Regions from separate parts of the Agrobacterium sp. DSM 25558 genome, predicted to be linked through region 1. Evidence: predicted binding sites of a transcription regulator. Region 1 holds the regulator's gene; the other holds the start of a gene.
What was found. Region 1 encodes PhoB, which activates phosphate uptake and scavenging genes when phosphate is short. Its sites were predicted from a motif close to TGTCATNNANCTGTCAT; they were not measured.
Positions count from the first base shown of each region.

Region 2: DSM25558_RS04390 (DUF1045 domain-containing protein) is a predicted target of PhoB. The motif match lies at 1,630-1,646, and genes of this name have one in related genera.

Region 1 is NZ_FMUD01000014.1:62,097-66,306, reverse strand. Features, by position in the region: gene pstB (phosphate ABC transporter ATP-binding protein PstB) at 1-389, shown strand, start outside; gene phoU (phosphate signaling complex protein PhoU) at 484-1,200, shown strand; gene phoB (phosphate regulon transcriptional regulator PhoB) at 1,232-1,915, shown strand; gene DSM25558_RS13595 (cold-shock protein) at 2,296-2,505, shown strand; gene DSM25558_RS13590 (hypothetical protein) at 2,736-2,957, shown strand; gene DSM25558_RS13585 (DUF6481 family protein) at 2,995-3,384, shown strand; gene DSM25558_RS13575 (GcrA family cell cycle regulator) at 4,067-4,210, opposite strand, start outside.
Region 2 is NZ_FMUD01000003.1:143,700-147,909, forward strand. Features, by position in the region: gene DSM25558_RS04385 (alpha-D-ribose 1-methylphosphonate 5-triphosphate diphosphatase) at 1-826, opposite strand, end outside; gene DSM25558_RS04390 (DUF1045 domain-containing protein) at 840-1,535, opposite strand; gene DSM25558_RS04395 (hypothetical protein) at 1,670-1,885, shown strand; gene DSM25558_RS04400 (2,3-bisphosphoglycerate-dependent phosphoglycerate mutase) at 1,975-2,610, opposite strand; gene dapB (4-hydroxy-tetrahydrodipicolinate reductase) at 2,633-3,460, opposite strand; gene DSM25558_RS04410 (ABC transporter ATP-binding protein) at 3,485-4,210, opposite strand, start outside.

The DNA of each region.
Region 1 (4,210 bases):
TCGTAGAAGCCAGCCTGCAGAAGGCCGGCCTTTGGAACGAAGCGAAGGATCGGCTGCACGAATCCGGTACCGGTCTGTCCGGCGGTCAGCAGCAGCGTCTTTGCATCGCCCGCGCCATTGCCGTTTCGCCTGAAGTCATCCTCATGGATGAGCCTTGCTCGGCGCTGGACCCGATTGCGACTGCCAAGGTCGAGGAGCTGATCCACGAACTGCGCGCAAACTATACCATCGTCATCGTCACCCACTCCATGCAGCAGGCGGCCCGCGTGTCTCAGCGTACCGCCATGTTCCACCTCGGCCATCTGGTCGAAGAGAACGATACCGACAAGATGTTCACCAACCCGGATGATCAGCGCACGCAGGACTACATCATGGGTCGCTTCGGCTGATCCCATTGTCTGTTGTGTGATGAGACATCCACGCCAACCCGCTTGAGCCTGGTCAGGCTTGCGGGGCGGCGTCACGAAACTGGAGAATTCGACCATGCCGACACATTCCCACATCATGTCCGCCTATGATGACGAGCTGAAGTTCCTCACCCGCCGGATCGCCGAAATGGGTGGCCTTGCCGAACAGATGTGCGCCGACGCCGTGCGTGCGCTCGTCAATTCGGACTCCGCCCTGGCGCAGAAGGTGATCTCGGACGACACCATTCTGGACCATGCCGAACGCGAAATCGGCGACAAGGCGATTGTCACCATCGCAAAGCGCCAGCCAATGGCCGCAGACTTGCGTGAAGTCATCGGGACGCTGCGCATCGCAGCCGATCTCGAACGCGTGGGCGATCTTGGCAAGAACACCGCCAAGCGTGTTCTGGCCGTTTCCGGCACCGGCGTTCCGCGCAAGCTGGCGCGTGGCATCGAGCATCTCTCGGAGCTGGCTCTGGTCCAGCTCAAGGAAGTCCTCGACGTTTACTCGACCCGCTCCGTAGAAAAGGCCCAGGCCATCCGTGAACGCGACGAAGAAATCGACGCGATGTACACATCGCTGTTTCGCGAACTGTTGACCTATATGATGGAAGACCCGCGCAACATCACCACCTGCACGCATCTTCTCTTCTGCGCCAAGAACATCGAGCGCATCGGTGACCACGCCACCAACATCGCCGAAACCATCTACTACATGGCCACCGGCAGCCAGCCGGAAGGCGAACGTCCAAAGGACGATAGTTCCAACACGCTCGGCGCAGTCACCGAGTGAATTCCTTATAAGACTGGCGGAGTCCCTAGCCATGGTGCCGAAAATCGCAGTTGTCGAAGATGAAGAGGCGTTGAGCGTTCTTCTTCGATACAATCTGGAATCCGAAGGTTACGACGTGGATACTATACCGCGTGGTGACGAGGCGGAAATCCGCTTGCAGGAACGCACACCGGATCTTTTGATCCTGGATTGGATGCTGCCGGGCGTTTCCGGCATCGAGCTTTGCCGCCGTCTGAGAATGCGTCCTGAAACCGAACGGCTTCCGATCATCATGTTGACGGCACGCGGTGAGGAAAGCGAGCGGGTGCGCGGTCTGGCCACCGGTGCCGACGACTACGTGGTCAAGCCCTTCTCCACGCCGGAACTGATGGCGCGCGTCAAGGCCATGTTGCGCCGCGCCCGCCCGGAGGTTCTGTCTTCGGTTCTGAAATGCGGTGACATCGAGCTGGATCGCGAAACCCACCGCGTTCACCGCAAGACCCGTGAAGTGCGGCTCGGACCAACCGAATTCCGTCTGCTGGAATTCCTGATGGTGTCTCCCGGTCGAGTTTTCTCGCGCTCCCAACTGCTTGATGGCGTATGGGGTCACGATATCTATGTGGATGAACGCACTGTAGACGTCCATGTCGGCCGCCTGCGCAAGGCGCTCAACTTCTCCAACATGCAGGATGTCATCCGTACCGTACGCGGCGCGGGTTATTCCATGGAAGCCTGATATGGGGCAGGGAGCATTGGTTTGCTCCCACCAGAAAACCGAGATACGTCATGCTAATCTAAATATAACACCGCTCCGAAAGGGGCGGTGTCTTGCGTTATCTTGTCCCGTGAAAGTACCACAAAGCCCTTTCGGGTCGGGCTTTTGGGATCGATATGAAAAGCCCGTCAAACCCTAAATTGAAAATTTCGGAATTATAGGTTTGACTATAGGGCGATAACCGTCTATCAATGGCTCATCGATCTTTTGCTTGCTGAGCTTTGGTTACCGCGCGATTAGCACCGCGCTTTGAACTAACCCTTCCTTTCAAAAAAATCGCTGTACTCGCACGTAGGGCTTCTGTCCTGCGATCTATAACATATGCTTTGAAAGGGTTCATTATGACCACAGGCACAGTAAAATGGTTTAACTCCACCAAGGGCTTCGGCTTCATTCAGCCTGACAACGGCGGCACAGACGCATTCGTACACATCTCCGCTGTAGAGCGTGCAGGTATGCGCGAAATCGTTGAAGGCCAGAAGTTGAGCTACGACCTTGAGCGCGACAACAAGTCGGGCAAAATGTCTGCTTGCAACCTGCAGGCTGTATAATACGGAATCTGCTTTCCATTGACCACGGATGTACTGGCACTGTTGAAAGCATGAGACCAATCGAGGTCAGGCAGGTTGCCTGGCCTTTTTTTGTGCCGCTCGGCGGCCAAGCGCTTGAAGGTATTGCATCGTCGAGATGCACGAATACGCTTCAGGGACTAAATCTGCGTATCGTTCTTTTTAAAAAATCGATTCCGATTTTCAGTGCGATGCGGTAAGAAGGGAAATCCATGTCTGACGCTCACAGCAAATCTCGCAAGCAGGCTGAAATCGCCTTCGGTGCCACGCAATCGCAGTTTTTTGCGCGCGGCCGTGCCGTTGATGAACTCAACTCCATTGCCCAGGCTCGCGACGAAAAGACCATCCGGTTGCGCGAAGCGCGGCTTGCGAAAGAACTGGACGACAGCATGAAGCCCGCAATCATCCCAACGAAACGCGCCAAAAAATCCTGACCCCCGGTCGGCGTGACGCATCAACTGGAATAGAGATTTGAGAAACACTAGAAATATCAAGAACAACGAAGTTTCCGAACGTCGCGGCGCTGCCGCGGAAGCCAAGGCCGCTCTGTTGAAGGCCTATCGCGAAGCCAAGGAAGCTGCCGCACCGACGCTCGAAGCAAAGCAGGCGGAGCAGATTGCTGTTGCCGAAGCACGCAGAGCGCGTCAGGCTGAACGAGACGCGCAGAAGCGCGAGGAAAAACGTCGCCTTGAGGCAGAGGCCGCAGAACGCGAAGCCGAGCTTGCAGCTGCAGCAAACGCTGAAGAAGACGCCCGCAAGGCGGCTGAAAAAAATCGTATCGCCCGCGTCGTTGAAGACGAAGCGGCCCGCAAGGCAGAACGCGACCGTCGTTACGCCAACCGCAAGGCCCGCCAGGGCTGAAGCATTCACCCGGGATCCAGCAGCCGTTCATGCGAAGGGCTGCGATCCGGCGGGTTGGATCATCTCATCGCCGTGCTGCTGAAGCACGTTGCGCCCTGCGGCTTATGCCGCAGGCAGGCCTTGCACCTTGCAGAAATCGTCGAGGACGTTTCCAACGAAATGCCTCTCCATCTGCCGTGACATTCTCTCACAAAATATAATAGCTATGTGACTGTGAGACACAGTGCTGGATGGATGACATGAATACATGGCGTCGGAAGGCTATCGAGGCCGCACCCGATATCCGTAAACATATTGAGCAGGCTTGGTCGCCGATGGCGGCGTGGATAGAGCTGCGCGTGTTGTTTGAAGACTCTGTGAAAAGCGGAGACACAGAAAACCCCGACTTATCCTGGATTACGCACGCTATTGTCTCGCAGCACCGCATAACGAGATCAACACTGCCGTCACCGTCGGCTTTATCGAGCATTTGGCTGAAGACGACGAGGTGCGAAGCCGCCTGCCGGAGCTTATCACGGCGCAAGACGTGCACGAGTGGCGTGATATCTTGGCTTATCACAGAGATAGCGGGGTCATTGATGCGCTGAGCAAAGCTTGCCTGCGCCATCAAAAGCACACGGCAAATTCCAGGCATTAAAAAAGCGGGCCAATGACCCGCTCTCCTCTTAAAATGTTGTAATCTTTAGGCTCTACGGCGTTCGCTGACAGGCTGGTAGGCCATCTTCGCGTGGAATTTGCAGTAAGGCGAGGACTCGTGGGATTCGCAGCCGCAGAAGTGGAAGTCGTCCTTCAGCGGGTCGCCGACCGGCCATTTGCAGGTGCGTTC
Region 2 (4,210 bases), on a different contig from region 1:
CGATGTTGGGTGCGCCCATCAGAACGCTCATGCCTGCATTGTGAGATGCCTGGGCCGCCTCAACGCTGGTGGGAAATTCCGCCAAGGTTACACCATGTCCGATAGCCTCTTCGACATGCGCGAGCGTCGCATCATCATGGCTTGCAACCGTGATACCGCGTTCCGCGCACCGGGCAGACAGAAAATCGCGATGCTTGGCAGAATATTGGGAAGACGCCGCAACACGCCGATCAACAAAAGCTTTGAAGGCCTCATCGCTCAAGCCACGCTTCTTCTGGTAAAAAACGATATATTGATCCATCGTCTGAAACTGTCGCTGGCCCGGAGAATGATCCATCAGCGAGATCAGCCTGACATTCGGATCATTTTCGAAACCCTCGAAATGCTCCAGCACATCCGAAGCAGCAACCTCGCACCGCAGGTGCAGAAGGTGATCGGCGCGCAAGCGGTTTTCGTTCTGCGCCTGCTCTATGGCATCCGCCATGCCACGCATTTCGCCTTTGGCGAAGCCGCCATCCTCGTCTGAGCCGAGGCGGAGGCAATCAAACACCGTGGTGATGCCTGATGATGCGATCTGCGCATCATGAGCCTGAATGGCAGCAACCTTGTCCCAGGTTACACCGGGGCGCGGTGAGTAATGCTGTTCCAAATGATCAGTGTGGAGTTCCACGAGGCCGGGGATCAGATAATCTCCCTCACAATTCTCACCTGTGCGAGATGCGCCTTCGCTGATATCTGCGATCAGGCCGTCTCGAACAAGAACGGAGCCTTCAAGGATATCGTTTTCAAGAACGATACGGGCGTTGGAAAAAACATGTTCGGTCATGCGTGTACTGCTTTCATATCGTGTCTCTGCCCGTGGCGGGAGCGGTGGCCGTCAGCGGCAACCATGTGTGGACGGTGAAGTCTTCGCCACGGTTTTTTTCAATAAACAGGCCAAGACCGGAGACGGCCATAGGTTTTTGTGTGAACTCAGAAAACTCACGAGTGAGGATGGCGCTCATCTCCGCTCTCTCATCTTCAGCCACCGGCCCCGTCAGCGTCATGTGAAAACGAAAATCCTCCATCACGTGCGGGTAACCCCACCTGGACAGGTTCCGCCTTTGGCTTTCCGTCAGGTTCTGCGGCCTTCGCCGGGCGATATCGCTGTCCGACAAGGGAGCTCGAAATGGCTCGAAGTGATCGACAACATCTGCCGCGAAATCCTGAAGCGGCTGGTGCACCGCGTTTGGCACCAGCGCGAAGAATGGGCCGAGCGAACCAATGACGATCTCAGGAATATCAAAGGCATGGCGGCTCTCTGCAAAGGCATGAAATGCTGCGAGAAGGCCAGCTTCGCTTTGATTTGGGGAAAGCTCGAACGGCGCTTTCAGCGTTGCATGAAACCCGTAACGACGCGGCTCCGCTGTTATCTCTGCGTAGGTTCGATAGGCATCATAGTGAGTATCGGAAAATGCGTTGCGGCCCAACCATTGAGATGCCTTTTCTGTAAGAGCATCATTTTCGGATGGGGTGAAATAGATGGCGTAGCGCACGTCGTCGTACTTTCGAAAATCAAAGAGACCGCAGGGGTATTTGAGCTGAATCGCTCTTGGCCTTCAAGCCGCAACTGCGACTTATGCCCTTCCGATGACGGAATGATGATATGTCGCGGAAAAGCAGTCTAACGATGTCGATTTTTAAGACACGGACGGTCAGTGATGGCGCGACGCTTCAAACGCCGATGAAACTTCCTCAAGCATTGTGCGTTGTCTTCACGAGTTTCAAAAGATGCAAGGAGTACACGCTAATGGAAATCGGCATTTTGATCACGCTATTCTTCACTGTTTTTGCAGCGTCGAGCGTATTTTGCGCCTACTGGTTTGGTGAGAAACAGAACTTCTGAGGTTAATATCGATTATGTCTCAGCCACTAATCCTCAAGTAAAAAAGCGTCGCAAAACACTGCGACGCTTTTTTATTATGTGTCCGCGTATCAGTGCGCAGCGGACATGTCGCCCAGAACTTCTTTGGAAATGACGGTCGAGTCCGCGTTCAGTTTGTAGACCATCGGCACGCCAGTCGCGAGGTTCAATTTGAGAATCTCTTCCTTGCTGAGCTTGTCCAGAACCATTACCAGCGAACGCAGCGAGTTGCCGTGGGCCGCGACAAGCACCTTTTCGCCCCGCAGCACACGCGGCAGAATTTCCGTTAGATAGTAGGGCCAAACGCGCGCACCGGTATCGCGCAGGCTCTCGCCACCTGGCGGTGGGATGTCATAGGAACGACGCCAGATATGCACCTGTTCTTCGCCCCACTTTACGCGGGCATCGTCCTTATTGAGGCCGGATAGTTCGCCGTAATCACGCTCGTTCAGGGCTTCATTTCGAATGGTTTCCAGGTCTGACTGGCCGACATTGTCCAAAACCATCTGGCAGGTTCGCTGCGCGCGAATCAAAGATGATGTGTAGGCGACGTCGAACTTGATACCGTAATCCGCAAGCGCCTTGCCACCGGCATTGGCCTCTTCAACACCAAGGTCTGTCAGGTCAGGGTCACGCCAGCCCGTGAAGAGGTTCTTGAGGTTCCAGTCACTTTGGCCGTGACGAACGAGGACGAGGGTTCCGCTCATTTCGATAGCTCTCCAGAGTTGGTTATTGGTCTTTCGCCAGACCCAGAACGTCCAGCATGGAATAAAGGCCAGGCTTTTGAGCATGTGCCCAGACAGCGGCAGCAATCGCGCCGCGCCCGAAAATCGTGCGGTCGCCAGCATGGTGGGATAATGTAACCTGCTCACCTTCCGCCGCAAAAATCACGGAATGATCACCGACCACGGATCCGCCACGCAATGTGGCAAAGCCGATGGTGCCGGCCTCGCGAGGGCCGGTGTGACCATCGCGAACGCGCACGGATTTTTCAGTCAGGTCGATGCCACGACCCTGTGCCACCGCTTCGCCGAGAAGAAGGGCCGTTCCGGAGGGCGCATCGACCTTGTGCTTGTGATGCATCTCGAGAATTTCGATATCCCAGTCATTCGCATCCAGCGCCTTTGCAGCCTGCCGTGTCAAAACACTGAGAAGATTGACACCGAGGCTCATATTGCCTGATCTGACGATACGGGCGTGGCGGGCGGCAGCCTCGAATTTTGTCTCATCGTCAACCGTGCAGCCTGTGGTGCCAATGACATGAACGATCCGTGCCTGTGCGGCAAGACCCGCGAAAACAACGCTTCCTGCGGGGGATGTGAAATCGATGACACCCTCAGCATGAACGAAGGCATCCATCGCATCGCCGGTTACCGCAATGCCGAGAGGTCCAAGGCCAGAAATTTCGCCAGCGTCACGGCCGATAAACGGCGAGCCTTCACGTTCCACCGCAGCATGAAGCTGTACGCCTGGCGTTTGATGGATAAGGCGAATCAATGTCTGCCCCATACGCCCGGCAGCACCCACCACCACCAGCTTCATACCATCAACGCTCATGCCACCCTACCTATCCTTTGTGGATTAAAGACCGCGAACACCAGTCGCCTGAAGATTGTTGAGACGAGCGTAAAGACCATCTTCCTGACGCGCAAGCGTGTCGTGTACACCCTCTTCCACAACCAGACCGTCATTCATGACAATGATTTTGTCCGCCTTGACCACGGTCGACAGGCGGTGCGCAATGACAATAACCGTGCGCCCGTTCATGGCCGTATCAAGGGCCTTCTGAACAACGGCTTCCGATTCCGTGTCGAGCGCGGAGGTGGCTTCGTCAAGCAGCAAAATGGGTGCATTGCGAACCAGTGCGCGCGCAATCGACAGGCGCTGACGCTGACCGCCGGAGAGCGTCATGCCGTTTTCACCAACCGGTGTCTCGTACCCCTGCGGCTGCGCGATAATGAAGTCATGCGCGAAAGCCAGTCTTGCGGCCTCTTCAATTTCCTCATCGGTCGCTTCAGGACGACCGTAGCGAATATTGTCGCGGATCGTGCCTTCAAAAAGGTAAGGCTGCTGCGAGACATAAGCGAGGTTCTGGCGCACAGACATCGTCGTCACATCAGCGATGTTTTGACCATCTATCAATATTGCGCCGCCATTTGGATCATAAAAGCGCGGAATAAGATTGATGATCGTCGACTTGCCGGCACCAGACGGACCAACAAGCGCGGTGGTTTTTCCGCCTTCTGCGATAAAGCTGACACCCTTTAGAATTTGACCGCCGTCCTTGTAAGAAAACACGACGTCACG